2 regions of the Streptomyces sp. NPDC002076 genome follow, and region 1 is predicted to be linked to the other one. Evidence: riboswitches for the same ligand, from Rfam matches in the RefSeq annotation. Region 1 holds a riboswitch; the other holds the start of a gene.

What was found. A riboswitch is a leader RNA that binds a small molecule or an ion and turns the genes downstream of it on or off. The one in region 1 is predicted to bind cyclic di-AMP.
Region 2: it holds a riboswitch for cyclic di-AMP, as region 1 does, so the genes downstream of both, ACWCQS_RS02420 (NlpC/P60 family protein) here and ACWCQS_RS25515 (transglycosylase family protein) in region 1, are expected to answer to the same signal.

What each region holds. Positions count from the first base shown of each region.
Region 1 is NZ_JBSFDI010000012.1:171,871-179,159, reverse strand. It holds gene eno (phosphopyruvate hydratase) at 1-336, opposite strand, end outside; gene ACWCQS_RS25515 (transglycosylase family protein) at 686-1,366, opposite strand; cyclic di-AMP (ydaO/yuaA leader) riboswitch at 1,371-1,543, opposite strand; gene ACWCQS_RS25510 (transglycosylase family protein) at 1,726-2,796, opposite strand; gene ACWCQS_RS25505 (serine hydrolase domain-containing protein) at 3,089-4,201, opposite strand; gene ACWCQS_RS25500 (DUF4097 family beta strand repeat-containing protein) at 4,275-4,943, opposite strand; gene ACWCQS_RS25495 (MarR family transcriptional regulator) at 5,183-5,917, shown strand; gene ACWCQS_RS25490 (DUF899 family protein) at 6,073-6,756, shown strand; gene ACWCQS_RS25485 (cytochrome P450 family protein) at 6,750-7,289, opposite strand, start outside.
Region 2 is NZ_JBSFDI010000001.1:515,465-522,753, forward strand. It holds gene ACWCQS_RS02410 (peptidoglycan DD-metalloendopeptidase family protein) at 186-1,709, shown strand; gene pcrA (DNA helicase PcrA) at 1,751-4,234, opposite strand; cyclic di-AMP (ydaO/yuaA leader) riboswitch at 4,540-4,645, shown strand; gene ACWCQS_RS02420 (NlpC/P60 family protein) at 4,675-5,856, shown strand; gene ACWCQS_RS02425 (tellurite resistance/C4-dicarboxylate transporter family protein) at 6,268-7,233, shown strand; gene ACWCQS_RS02430 (hypothetical protein) at 7,237-7,289, opposite strand, start outside.

The DNA of each region.
Region 1 (7,289 bases):
GGCGTTGGCGCCGAGGGAGCCCTTGTTGTCGGTGGCGTCCAGGTCGAACATGGCCTGGTCGATCAGGCGCTGCTCGGTGGCGTCGTAGCCGACCAGCTCCGGGCCGATCTGCTCGATCACGGCGAGGACGGCCTTCTCGACGCCCTTGCCCTGGTAGCGGTTGGGGTCGCCGTCGCGGAGCTCGATGGCCTCGAAGGCACCGGTGGAGGCGCCGGACGGGACGGCGGCACGACCCGTGCTGCCGTCGTCGAGGCCGACCTCGACCTCGACCGTGGGGTTGCCTCGGGAGTCCAGGATTTCCCGGGCTACGACGACGTCGATGGACGGCACGAGCATCTCCTTCTGGGATGTGACGCTGGAAGTGCGGGGGCGTTCTGCCTTACGGCTGTGCCTTGCGACTAGAGCCTAACCGTCCCCGGGGCGCCGGCCACCGACCGACCGTCCCGTGGACAGGAGAGACACGCAGACGGTACCCATTGTTCACCCACGGAACAAAGGGGCCTGCTGGTGAGACCCGGCTGAAGAGTGGGGAAACAGCGCGCGGAGACGAAAGACCCCGCCCCGGCGCGTACGGGGGAACACGCGCCGGGGCGGGGAGCCCGTGGGGACGGGGGTGGCCCTCACGAGGCCTTCAGCGTGCGGGCCGGGGATGTGAGGGCACTGTGGGTCCGTTCGGAGCCAGATGTCACTTCAGGTGCAGCTGCTGGCCCGGGTAGATGAGGTTCGCGTCCTGGACGATGTCCTTGTTCAGCTGGAAGAGCTTCTGCCAGCCGCCCTTCACACCGTGCTTCTCGGCGATGGCGCTGAGGGTGTCACCCTTGACGACCTTGTACTCGCCGTCGCCCTTCTTGACCTTCTTGCCGGTCGGCGCGGTGACGGTCTTGCTCGCCTTCGGCGCCGTCCGCGTGGTGGAGCGGGTGGCGGCCTGCTGGTCGGTGGAGCGGGTGGTGGTGCTGCTGGACTTGGTGGTCGTCGGGGCGGAACCGTTGTAGGCGGCGCTGGTCAGGCCCGTGCCGCAGACCGGCCAGGCGCCCTTGCCCTGGCCCGCGAGGACCTTCTCGGCGATGGCGATCTGCTGCGCCTTGGTGGCGAGGTCGGCACGCGCGGCGTAGGCGGTGCCGCCGTACGCGGCCCAGGTGGAGTTGGTGAACTGCAGGCCACCGTAGAAGCCGTTGCCCGTGTTGATGGACCAGTTGCCGCCCGACTCGCACCGGGCGACGGCGTCCCACTGGGAGGCGGTGGCGGCGGAGGCGTTGCCGGCCGCCATCAGCGGGGCGGCGACGGCGGCGCCGGTGACACCGGCGAGCGTGATGGCGCGGACGGTCTTGGACGGACGACGGTGCTTGCCCTTGCCGGAGAACAGCATGGATCGATCCCCTCACCGACGCCTGCGAGGTGAGCTGTCGGGTTCGGGCCGGTTGAGTTGCCCGGCCGCGCACTCGCTCATGCGAGGCGTGGCTTCACCCCAAGCCGGTCCAGCGTCAACCGCTGGGCCCGGCGCTTACCTTGGGTCCCCCGCTCCTGCCTACGGCGCTTGACGCGACGACTGTTCCCGGGCAGTCGCTGGCAGGATTCGGCGTTGCGACGGCCGGGGCTCGTGGTGACGAGCGGTCCTGACCGTAGACATGCGATCGTCGGATTTTCAAAGACGATCAGGGCTTCTGAGACTCATCCCACACTTTCGCCAAAACGGACATCAGCCGCGAAACGGGGCGTCAACTGCCGCTATTCGCCGCCGTTTTCGCCCCCGACTTTCAGGGTCTGACCGGCACTGATGTGGTTCGGGTCGGCGCCGATGGCCTCCTTGTTGCTGTCGTAGAGCGCCCGCCATCCGCCGTCGACGTCAAGGGAGTCGGCGATGGAGGCGAGGGAGTCGCCCTCGCGGACGGTGTAGGTGCCCGTTTCACGGCTGGCGTGACGGCCGGAAGATGTGGCGTTCTGACCGTTTGTCACGCTTTCGTCCGCGCTCCCGCCACGGTGACGTCCGCCACTGCTCAGCGCGCCGGTGTCGACCAGACTCCAGGAACCGGCGCTCTGCTGGTATTTGTCCGGGTTGCCGGCGCTCGGGGTGGCCGTGGGAGAGCTGTCGCCTCCCTGTGAACTTCCACCGTCGGGCGAGCCGGACTTGTCAGTCTTGTCGGACTTGGGGGTGCTGGTCCCGGTGGAGCCGCCGGTGCCGTCCAGGATCCCGGCGGTGTGCCCGCCCGGGGTCGGCGTGGCGCTCTCGCCCGAGGAGGAGCCGGTCGAGTCCGAGCCGGAGGAGTTCGAGGCGGAGTCGGAGGCAGAACCGGAACCGGGGTCCGGGGAGGATGAATCCGGCAGACCGGACGAGTCGGAGCCGTCGGCCGAGCCGGACGCGTCACCCGAAGCGCCGCTGTCGCCGGAGCCGCCGACACCGGGGTCGACGTCGACCGAACCGGAGTGGGAGGTCAGCCCGGCGGTCAGCGCGCACATGGCCCACGGCTTGGTGCCCTGGTCGGCGAGGATCTTCTCGGCGACGGCTATCTGCTGGGAGCGGCTGGCCTGGTCGGCGCTCTCCGCGTACCGCGTGCCGCCGTACTTGTCCCAGTCGTCCTGCGAGATCTGCAGACCGCCGTAGTAGCCGTTCCCGGTGTCCGCGCTCCAGGATCCGCCGCTCTCGCACTCGGCGACCTTGTCCCACGTGGTGCCGTCGGCCGCGTTGGCACTGGCGGCGCCGAGCAGCGGGATGGCGATGGCGGAGCCGGTCACGCCGGCCGCGACGAGGAGGGCCGGAGCCTGACGGGGGCGACGGTGACGACCGTTCCCGGAGAGCATGCGAAAGCCTTTCGTGCGACAGCGGAACCGGCGCGGCGAAGTCGTGCCTCTCGCCACGCTGATGGGTGAACGTATCGGCAGACGATCACTTGTCACAAGTTCATGCCGCGCAGATCACGTGAAGATCACAGAGTTGAATGTTTGTCATCTAGCCCTCGCGCGGCACCGACACTCCCGTCCCGTCCGCTTTGTCCCCGGGGCCGGTGAACACGAACGAGCGGCGCGCTCCGATGCGGTGCCGGAGTGCGCCGCCCGTACGTGGCCCCCGCGGGTCCACGCCGCTCGGCCCTGGCTACCGAGCCCGCCCGTCCTGCCCGCCGCCGAACACCTCCTGGACGAGCCTTTGCGTCGCCTTCTGGAACGCCACCGCCAGGGACAGGGCGGCGTCGTCGACGTAGTTCAGCGCGGCGGTCAGGGTCTTGCTGCCGTCGGGCGTGCTGTACATCAGCGCCGCGTGGCCCGCCATGCCGCCGTTGTGGGTGATGACGGTGCCGCCGTTGTCGCCCGCGTCCTGCACGAACACCCCGAGGCCGTAACCGGCCTTGGGATGCGGCTTGCACATCTCGGCCAGCAGCGGGGCCGGCAGGAGCCTGCCGCTCATCAGGGCGGAGATGAACGTGTGGAGGTCCCGGGTCGTCGAGATCATGTCTCCGCCGGTGGAGATCCAGGAGGGGTTCTGGCGGGTGACGTCGACCGTCTTCTGCTCACCGTCCTCCTCGTACCGGTAGTAGGCGTGGGCGTGCGGCTCGGGGATCTCCGGACCGGTGCCCGGCAGCACGGTGCCCGACAGCCCGAGCGGCCCCAGGATCAGCCGCTGCATCTCCTCGGCGAGCGAGTGGCCGGTCACCTTCTCGACCAGCAGCCCGGCCAGCACGTAGTTGGTGTTGGAGTAGCTCCAGTCCGTCCCCGGCTCGAACCGCGCCGGCCTGGACGACGCCAACCGCGCCAGTTCTTCCGGCTGGTAGGTCTTGAACCGGTTGTCCACCCACTCCCGGCCCGCGGTCGTGGCGGGGATGCCCGGCGCGAACGTCCCGTCGTCGTAGTACTCGCCGGTGAAGTTGAACAGCCCGCTGGTGTGCTGCAGCAGCATCCGCACCGTGACCCTCGGGTCCAGCCCGAACTCGGGCAGGCAGTCGGCCACCGGGTCGTCCAGCCCGATCGTGTCCTCTGCGGCCAGTTGCAGCATCACGGTCGCGGTGAAGGTCTTGGTGTTGCTGCCTATCCGGACATGCCCGTCCGCCGGCGGTTTCGCGCTCTCGCCCAGCTGGCGCCTCCCGGCGCTGCCGGCCCATTCGCCCCGTTCGTCGTGCACGCGCATCGTCACCCCGGTGAAACCGGACTCGACCATCTCCTCGATGGCCTTCCGCAGCTCCGGACGGTCCTGGTCGGTGAGAGTGAGGGACATGGATGTGCTCCTTCGGAACTGTCGCGGAAGTCAACTGGACGGACGGGATCGCCTGGCCTGAGGGGCGCCCCTCTTACAGGCTGTGGGCGCTGATGTCGCCGTAGGCGGTGGTCGCGTGGATGTCCAGAACGGCGGCGCCGTCGGTGTTCCTGAGCGCGTTGTGGATCCGGCCGTAGGAGGTGCCGGCGTCCAGCGAGGCGGAGACTCCGCGGGCGGCGCCGACCGAGATCGCGCCGTGCTCGGTGCGCAGGGTGACGGTGCCTTGCACGGCCTCGGCGATGCGGAGGTCGCCCTTCTGGGTGGTGATCCGTGCGGGGCCGCCCAGGCGGCCGACCGCGATGTCGCCGGACTGGAGGGTCAGGTGGGCGCTCGCGGTCTCGTCGAGCTTGACCGTGCCCTGCGCGCCCTCGAAGGTGACGTCGCCGAGCCGTCCGACGCCCCGGAACTCGCCGAGGGCCGCCTTGCCCTCCACGCGGGAGCCGGCGGGCAGCTGGACGGTCAGCTCGATGGCTCCGGAGTTGCCGAGGATGCGGTTCTTCGCCTCCGGGGCCTCGATCCGCAGGACGCCGTCGCCGTACGCGACCTCGATCCGCTCCGCCGCCTTCACGTCGCGGCTCCTGGAGGCGTCCGCGGGCAGAACCTCGACCGTGGTGTCGGTCCGGTCGGCGGCGATGAACCTGATGTGTCCGGCGGGGACGTCGAGGACGACCGAGACCGGGGCGGGGGTGTCGAACTTCTGCATCGTGCGCTCCTTCTGCTGTATCGCGGGCTCCTTCGGCCCGTTTCCGACAACAGAAACGCTACGTTGCATTCGAATGTCTGGCAACGAGTTCGTTGCCTACTGTCTCTATAGTCGCAGGTAGATGTGATGAATTCATTGCAATGGCTTTGAATTCAATGCAACAAGCCCAGCGCGTTCGTTGCACTTGATTGGGAATGAACGCTACGGTGGAGACACCACGGACCACGAAGGAGACCGCGATGCCGGGAGGCAGACTCACCCAGCAGGAACGCCAGCAGATCGCGCTGGGACTGGCCGACAGCCTCGCCTACGCGGAGATCGCCAGACGTCTCGGCCGCCCGACCTCGACCATCACACGCGAGGTCATGCGCAACGGCGGCCCCACCGCCTACCGCGCCGACCTCGCCCACCGTGCCACCGAACGCCGCGCCCACCGCCGCCGAAAGGCCGCGCCCCGGGACACCGACACGCCCCCGCAGGCCCACGGGCGCGATGCCGAAGCCGTACGCGAGTACGAGGAGACGTTCACCACCGTCTTCATGCAATCGGGCCTGCCCAGGATGACGGCCCGGGTGCTGGCCGCTCTCTACACCACCGACGCCGGCAGCCTCACCGCCGCAGAACTCGCCGGGCACCTCCGGATCAGCCCGGCATCCGTCTCCAAGGCGGTCGCGTTCCTCGAAAGCCAGGGCCTCATCCGCCGCGAACGCGACGAACGCCGCCGCGAACGCTATGTCGTCGACGACGACGTCATGTACCAATCCACGATGGCCGCCGCCCGGTCCACCGCCCAGCTCGGCGAGATCGCCCGGCAGGGCGTCGGCATCCTCGGCCCCGGCACCGCGGCCGCCGCCCGGCTGGAGAACATCGCCCGCTTCGTCGACTTCGTCTCCGAGAGCATCGCCCGCGCCGCGGACCAGGCTCGCGAGATCCTCCACACGAAACCCGGAACGAACTCGGGCAGCGCCACCTGAGCCCAATTCACGTCGCGGGCAGCCGGCCCCGCTCGGTTCTCGCTGTCCTTGTCACCCGTCGGGAACGGCGGCGCCTCACGCCCGGCACGCGGGGCGGCCGCGACCATGGACCCCGACATGACCCACGGGGGGGGGCTTCCGTCCAGGAGGACACGATGGCGCGGCACACCCGGCTGGCGGGCGAGTCCGCGGAGTACCTCGCCGCACGCGAGGAACTCCGCGACGCCGAGATCGACCTCATGCGCCACCGCGAGAAGGTCGCGGCCCTGCGCAGGGCGCTTCCGCAGGGCTCCGCCGTCGACGACTACGTCTTCCTCGAGGGCCCCGCCGACCTCGACGCGGGCGACACGCCCGTCCGCGAGGTCAGGCTGAGCGAGCTGTTCACCGGCCCCGACCGGCCGTTGATCGTCTACCACTTCATGTACGGCAAACGGCAGACCGACCCGTGTCCGATGTGCACCCTGTGGATCGACGGCTTCAACGGCGTCGCTCACCACGTCGCCCGGAATGCCGACCTCGTCGTCGTCGCGGCGGCCGACCCGCCCACCCTGCGCCGGCACGCCCGGGGCCGCGGCTGGTCCCGGCTGCGGCTGCTGAGCGCCGGGGACAGCACCTTCAAGTACGACCTGGGAAGCGAGGACGAGGACGGGGTGCAGGACTCCACCGTCTCCGTCTTCACCCGGGACACGGACGGCACGGTCCACCACTTCTACTCCGCCCACCCGCGCATGTCCGAGGACATCGACCAGCGCGGCATCGACCTCCTCAACCCCGTCTGGCACCTCCTCGACCTGACGCCGGGCGGCCGCGGCGACTGGTACGCGGGCCTGGACTACTGATCGCCGGTGCCTGCCGGGGCCGGCGTGAACTCCACGGGCAGGGTGCGCAGGCCCCGCATGATGAGCCCACCGCGCCACCGCAGGTCGGCCGGATCGACGGCGAGCCGCAGGTCGGGCAGGCGGGTGAGCAGGGTGGCGAGCGCGGTCTGGCCCTCCAGCCGGGCGAGCGGCGCGCCGAGGCAGTAGTGGATGCCGTGGCCGTATCCGAGGTGCTGGTTGTCGCGGCGGGCGAGGTCCAGCACATCCGGGTCGGCGAACCGCTCCGGGTCCCGGTCCGCCGCCGCGAGCACCACGAGCACCGGGTCCCCCGGCGCGATGTGCTGTCCGCCGATGGTGAGCGGCTCGGTGGCGAACCGCCAGGTGGCCAGCTCCACCGGGCCGTCGTAGCGCAGGAGTTCCTCCACTCCGGTCTCCAGCAGACCCCTTTCCTTCCGGACCAGGGAGTCCTGGAGGCGCTCGCGCTGCCCGGGGTGGGTGAGCAGGGCGTAGGTGCCGTTGCCGATGAGGTTGACGGTGGTCTCGAAGCCGGCGAA
Region 2 (7,289 bases), on a different contig from region 1:
GTCACCATACATCGAACACCAATCGAACTCTCGGCCAAACTCGTGTCCTGGGCCCCCCGAAACGCCGCCGAATGCCCGTTTCCGGCGGGCGCGAAACCAGCCGAAGATTGTCGCGTCCAGGTACCGGCGGGTACAGTCACCGCACTGCTCTGGCAGCCCCTGTTGTCGAGGCGAAAGAGAAGTTGGTGAACGACCGTCACCCGTCGGGGACCATGACCACCCCGGCCCCGGCTTCAGACGCCTCCGCCGCGCACTACGCGCCGTACGGGACGCATGGAGCCCCCTACGGCGACTTCACCACGTACGGCGGCTACGAGGCCACCGGTTTTCCGGACGGCACCGGCACCTTCGCCGCGGACCCGCTCTTCGGCAGCCTGCCCGGCGAGCAGAGCACCGGCGCGTACGACAGCACGCAGTGGCAGACCGGCCAGACCCCGAACTACGACCCGTACGCGGCCCAGCACCACGCCGCCTACGACTCCGGCGTCTACGACTCCACCGCCTGGACGATCCCCGCCCAGGCGACGGGCAACGACATCAGCGGCCAGTGGGACGCGAGCGCCTGGCTGCAGCCCGACCAGTCCGGGATCGCCCAACCGACCCAGCAGTGGGCGTGGGGCACCCAGACCTTCGAGTCGGGCACCTTCGACGCCACACAGTGGAATTCCGGCGGCCAGGCCGCGCCGGCGGAGGCCGAGCAACCTGCCGAACCGTTCGGCCAGCAGGCCACCGCCACCTTCGACCAGGTCGGCGACCCGCAGGCGACCGGGGCCTTCCCGCAGGTTCCGTACGGGCAGACCCCGTACGAGGACGAGGTCCCCTACGACGAGGTCCCCTACGAGGACACCGCCTTCGACGAACAGCAGGTCGGGGACGGCGGGTCGGGCACCGCGGGTGAACAGCCCGCCGCCGAGCTGCTGGACGACCAGGAGGACATCGCGCCGGCGCCCCGCGCCGGCTCGCGCAGCGCCGCGCGCTCCCGCCGGCGCACGACCGCGAAGCGCTCCGCGCTGCTGACCATCGCCGTCCCCTCGGTCTGTGTGATGGGCGTCGCCGGGATCGCCGCCGCCTCGGTCGGCGCGCTGACGGACAACGGACACGACACCACGGCCTCCGCCTCGGACACGCACGCGGTCAAGGCCTCGGTCGCCAACAGCAAGCTGGACACCCAGCTCAAGACCCTGTCCGCGGGCGCCCATGACTTCGCCGACCGGGCGAGCCGGACGCAGGAGCGGATCGACCTCAAGAACCAGCAGGAACTGGAGCAGAAGAAGGCCGCCGCGGCTGCCGCGCTCAAGGAGCGGCTGCGCCCCAAGTTCGTGCTGCCGGTCACGCAGAAGGGGCTCAGCGCCTACTTCGGCCAGGCCGGGGTGAACTGGATGTCCGTGCACACGGGCATCGACTTCCCGGTGTCGTACGGCACCACGGTGATGGCCGCGACCGACGGCGTCGTCTCCACCAAGTGGAACAGCGCCTACGGCAACATGATGATCGTGACGGCGAAGGACGGCACGCAGACCTGGTACTGCCATCTGTCCAGCTACCGCGTCGCCTCCGGGACGTCCGTCAAGGCCGGCCAGCCGATCGCCTACTCCGGCAACTCCGGCAACTCCACCGGCCCTCACCTGCACTTCGAGGTGCGGCCCGCGGGCGGGGCGGCCATAGACCCGCTGCCGTGGCTGCGGAGCCACGGGCTCGACCCGACGTAGAGCCCGGGGGCTTTCGCCCCAGACCCCCTACGGCCTCTCCCCTACAGCTTCTCCACCGGCGCGTACCGCAGCAGCAGTCGCTTCGGCTTGGCGTCGCCGAAGTCGATCGTCGCCTCCGCGTTCCCGCCCGTGCCCTTCACGGCGACGACCGTGCCGAGCCCGAACTGGTCGTGGGTGACCCGGTCCCCGACGGCGAGGGCTACCACCGGCTTCTCCGTGGTGCGCCGCGTGGCGAACCCGGACGCGCCTGATGCCGAGGAACGCGAGCGGGTCGAGGACAGCGAGGCCGCGATCCCGGAGGCCGGGCCGGAGGACACCTGCGCCGCCGCTCCCGTCCGCTTCCAGTCCACATGGGTGGCCGGGATCTCCTCCAGGAAGCGGGAGGGCGGGTTGTACGACGGCTGGCCCCAGGCGCTGCGCATCGCCGACCGCGTGAGGTAGAGCCGCTCCCGCGCGCGTGTGATACCGACGTAGGCCAGGCGCCGCTCCTCCTCCAGCTCCTTGGTCTGGCCGAGGGCGCGCATGTGCGGGAAGACGCCGTCCTCCATGCCGGTCAGGAAGACGACCGGGAACTCCAGGCCCTTGGCGGTGTGCAGGGTCATCAGGGTGATGACGCCGGAGCCTTCCTCGTCCTCGTCGGGGATCTGGTCGGAGTCGGCGACCAGCGCCACCTGCTCCAGGAAGTCGGCCAACGTGCCCTGTTCGCCCTCCCCGCGCTCCTGCTCGAACTCCAGGGCCACCGCCGCGAGTTCCTGGAGGTTCTCGATGCGGGTCTCGTCCTGCGGGTCGGTGGAGGCCTGCAACTCGGCCAGATAGCCGGTGCGCTCGAGCACCGCCTCCAGGACGGTCGCGGGGCCCGCACCGGACTCGACGATGGTGCGCAGGTCCTCCATCAGCGTGTTGAACCGCTTGACGGCGTTGGTGGAGCGCGCGGCCATGCCGTACGCCTCGTCCACGCGCTTGAGCGCCTGCGGGAAACTGATCTTCTCGCGCTGGGAGAGAGCGTCGATCATCGCCTCCGCGCGCTCGCCGATGCCCCGCTTGGGCACGTTGAGGATGCGGCGCAGCGGCACCGAGTCCTCGGGGTTGGCGAGCACGCGCAGATAGGCCAGGACGTCCCGGACCTCCTTGCGCTCGTAGAAGCGGACCCCGCCGACGACCTTGTAGGGCAGGCCGACACGGATGAAGACCTCTTCGAAGACACGGGACTGGGCGTTGGTGCGGTAGAAGACGGCGACATCGCCCGTCCTGGCCTCGCGCGCGTCGACCAGACGGTCTATCTCGTCGGCGACGAACTGGGCCTCGTCGTGCTCGGTGTCGGCGACGTAACCGGTGATCCGCGCGCCCTGGCCGGCGTTGGTCCACAGGTTCTTCGGACGGCGGGACTCGTTGCGCTCGATGACCGCGTTGGCGGCGGACAGGATGGTCTGTGTGGAGCGGTAGTTCTGCTCCAGCAGGATCGTCGTCGCGTTCGGGTAGTCCTCCTCGAACTGGAGGATGTTGCGGATCGTCGCGCCCCGGAAGGCGTAGATCGACTGGTCCGCGTCACCCACGACGCACAGTTCGGCGGGCGGGAGGTCGTGCTCGCTCGGCGGGGTGTCCTCGCCGTGTTCGCCGGTGCCGACGAGTTCACGCACGAGCGCGTACTGGGCGTGGTTGGTGTCCTGGTACTCGTCGACGAGGACATGCCGGAAGCGGCGGCGGTAGTGCTCGGCGACGTCCGGGAAGGCGCGCAGCAGGTTGACCGTCGTCATGATCAGGTCGTCGAAGTCGAGCGCGTTGGCCTCGCGCAGGCGCGACTGGTAGAGCGCATAGGCCTGGGCGAGGGTCTTCTCGAAGCCGTCGGTGGCCTGGGCGGCGAAGTCCTCCTCGTCGATCAGCTCGTTCTTCAGGTTGCTGATCTTCGCGCTGAACGACTTCGGCGGGAAGCGCTTGGGGTCGAGGTCCAGGTCGCGGCAGACCAGGGCCATCAGTCGCTTGCTGTCGGCGGCGTCGTAGATGGAGAAGCTGGAGGTGAAGCCGAGCTTCTTGCTCTCCCGGCGCAGGATGCGCACGCACGCGCTGTGGAAGGTCATCACCCACATCGCGTTCGCGCGCGGGCCGACGAGGTGCTCGACGCGCTCCTTCATCTCGCCCGCGGCTTTGTTGGTGAAGGTGATCGCGAGGATCTGGCCCGGGTGCACATGCCGCTCGGCGAGCAGGTGGGCGATGCGGTGGGTGAGCACACGGGTCTTGCCGGAGCCGGCGCCGGCGACGATGAGCAGCGGGGAGCCGGCGTGCACTACCGCGGCGCGCTGGTTGTCGTTCAGCCCCTCCAGGAGCGCCGCCGCGTCGAGGGCGGGACGCGGGGCGCCGTCGCGGTAGTACGCGTCCCGGTCCGGTGGCACGTCGAACTTCCCGCCGAACAGATCGTCCGGAAGCGGCTCCGGAGCATGATCGTCCTCGGGCGGCGGCGGGGGCTCCTCCTCGCGCCCGCGAGGGGCCTGGAGGTCCGCCAGGAAGCTGTCGTCAAAGAGGCTGCTCATCGCTCTACGAGTCTAGGGCGCCCCACCGACAACCGGTCGCCGTCCCCGGAACACGACCGGTCCGGAAAGGAGTTGATCTTCACCGCCGAAGGGCCCGCGCCCTGCTCACACAGGGGAACCACCCGATGACACAGAAGCGAAACCTGACTCAGGTCACGAAAATGTATCGGACATATCACGCACCAACCTTCACAGGGGTCACACGAGTTGGCTAGCGTGCGTTCGGGCCGCACGACCCCTACCGGCGAACCTCGCCGGGCCGCGCGGCCCCCGCCGAGTCCGGCGTGCCCCGCAGGGCGCCCGGAGCCGGGGACCCACCGACCTTTGGGGTGAATCGGCCGGCTCCCACCCGGGACGCCGCCGTAGGGCAACCCTTCCGAACCACCGCCCGAACCCGACAGCTAACCCGGTAGGCGGCCCACTGGAAGGAGTCGCCTCTCTTGGCGTCGCACCGCAAGCCGCGCCCCGGCGGGACCATCGGAACCGGCCTTCGCGCTCCCGCCCTCGCCACCGCCGCCCTCACCTCCATGGCCGTGCTCTCGCAGACCGCGGAGGCCGCCCCGAGTACCGATCGCGCCAAGCCGAGCCTGGAGGAGGTCGAGAAGAAGGTCGACGATCTCTACCGCCAGGCGGAGTCGGCGACCCAGAAGTACAACGCGGCCAAGGAGCGGACCGGCAAACAGCGCGGCCGCGTCGACGCCCTGCGCGACGACGTCGCCCGGCGCACCGCACGCCTCAACAAGGCCCGTGAGGAGCTGGGCTCCTTCGCCGCGGCCCAGTACCGCACCGGCGCCGCCGCTCCGGACACGGCCACCTTCCTGCTGGCGAACGACCCGCAGGACTACTTCGACCAGACCCAGCTGATGAACCGGCTGACCTCGCGGGAGAAGAGCGCGGTCGACGACTACATCGGCGAGCAGGCCGCGACCATGAAGAAGCGGCGGGAGGCCGCGGAGAGCCTGCAGACGCTGAGCGACTCGCAGCACGACCTGCAGACCGCCAAGGCCACCGTGCAGAAGAAGCTGGCCTCGGCGCGCGAGCTGCTGTCGCAGCTGACGGCGCAGGAGAAGGCGCGGCTGGCCGCCATCGAGCGGCAGAAGGAGCAGGAGGCGGCGCGCAAGGCGGCCGAGCTGGCGAAGCAGCAGGCGGCTCAGCAGCAGGCCGACTCGTCCTCGTCGTCGTCCACCTCCACGGGGTCCGGCTCCGGATCGGGTTCGACGGGCTCCGGCTCGACGGGGTCCACCACCACGTCCAGCTCGTACGACACGAAGGCCCAGAAGGCGATCGCCTTCGCCCGCGCGCAGATCGGCAAGCCGTACGTGTGGGGCGCCACCGGGCCGGACTCCTACGACTGCTCGGGCCTCACCCAGGCCGCCTGGAAGGCCGCCGGCGTCACCCTCCCGCGCACCACGTACGACCAGGTCAACGCGGGCACCACGGTCTCGCTCGCCGACGCGCGGCCGGGCGACCTGATCTTCTTCTACGACGACATCAGCCACGTCGGCGTCTACATAGGCAACGGCATGATGATCCACGCCCCGAAGCCGGGCGCGTACGTCCGCGAGGAGTCGATCTACTACGGCGGCGAGTCGATCATCCACAGCGTGGTCCGCCCGGGCTGACCACCCACCCCGGGCACGGGCGCGCCCCGCTCCACGCGCGTGTGCCGTCGAATCGCCGGACCACGCGCGCATGTGCCGACGTCTTGGGGCCTCGCCTCGAGGCCTCCGGGCGTGCGTCGGCCGAGCGCGTGCCGATGCGCGCGTACGGGCGTTTTCCCGCCCACGCGCGCGTGCGGCCGTTCCTCCGTCGATGCGCGCCACGTGCCGGCCTTCCTGCGTCCACGCGCGCCGCGTGCCGACTGTTCCTCCGTCCACGCGCCATCGACCTTCCTGCGTCCACGCGCCACCGGCTTCCTGCGTCACGAACCCGGCGCCGGCTTCTTCCGGTCCGCCGCGCGTACCGGCGTTTTTGCTGTCCACACGCGCGTGCCCTTCCGGGCGGGACCCCCGCGGCTCCCTAGCATCGGGCGCATGCCCGGCATCTCAGGTCTGCGCATGTGGTGGGCGGGGCGGTCTCCCGCGGCCGGGGCCGCCGTGATGGCGACCGGCATCCTGTCGGTGGGGCTGCACATGACCGGCGACGAGACGCTCTCCCAGGCGGTGCTGGCGCTGGCGTGCGTCGCCTGGGCCGCGCTGGCCGCCGAGTTCCTGCTGCGGCTGGTCGGCGAGCGGCAGCGCTGGGCGACCGAGGCGGAGAGTCCGGGCGCGCTCACCTCCGTCGCCGCGACCACGGTGCTCGGCACCCGGATCTCGGCGCTGGGCCTGCGGGCCCTGGCCGAGGCGCTGCTGGCGCTCGCGGCGGTGCTCTGGCCGGTCCTGCTGGTCCTGGTCGTACGGCGCTGGAGGCCGCGCATGCCGGGGGCGGTGTTCCTGTGTTGTGTGGCCACAGAGGGGCTCGCCGTACTGGCCGCCACGCTGTCCACGGCCGGGCGCACGGCGTGGCTCGCGCACACCGCCCTGGTGCTGTTCTGGCTCGGCCTGGTGCTCTACGGCCTGGCGCTGGCCCACTTCGACGCACGGCAGGTGCTGGAGGGGGCGGGCGACCACTGGATCGCGGGCGGTGCGCTCGCGATCTCGGCGCTGGCCGGGGGAAACCTGCTCATCGCCGGGGACTCGGGCATGTACCTGTGGAACGCCGACGACCGCGGCGTGCTGCGCACCGCGACGGTCGCACTGCTCGTGCTGGATCTGGTCTGCTACGTCGTCCTGCTGGCCGCCGAGGCGGCCCGGCCCCGGCCCGGCTACCACGCACTGCGCTGGGCGACCGTGTTCCCGATGGGGATGACGGCGGTGGCGACGCTGTCCGTCGCGACCGTCTTCGGCGTCCCGTGGCTCACCTGGCCGGGGCGGGTGCTGCTGTGGGCGGCGGTGGCGGTGTGGCTCGCGGTCGCCGCCAGTGCGGTGCTCGCGGCCCGCGCCGGCGGCAGGGACGGATGACCGTCAGGTCCACAGGACGGCGATGAAGATGTTCGCCATGGTCAGCAGACCGACCA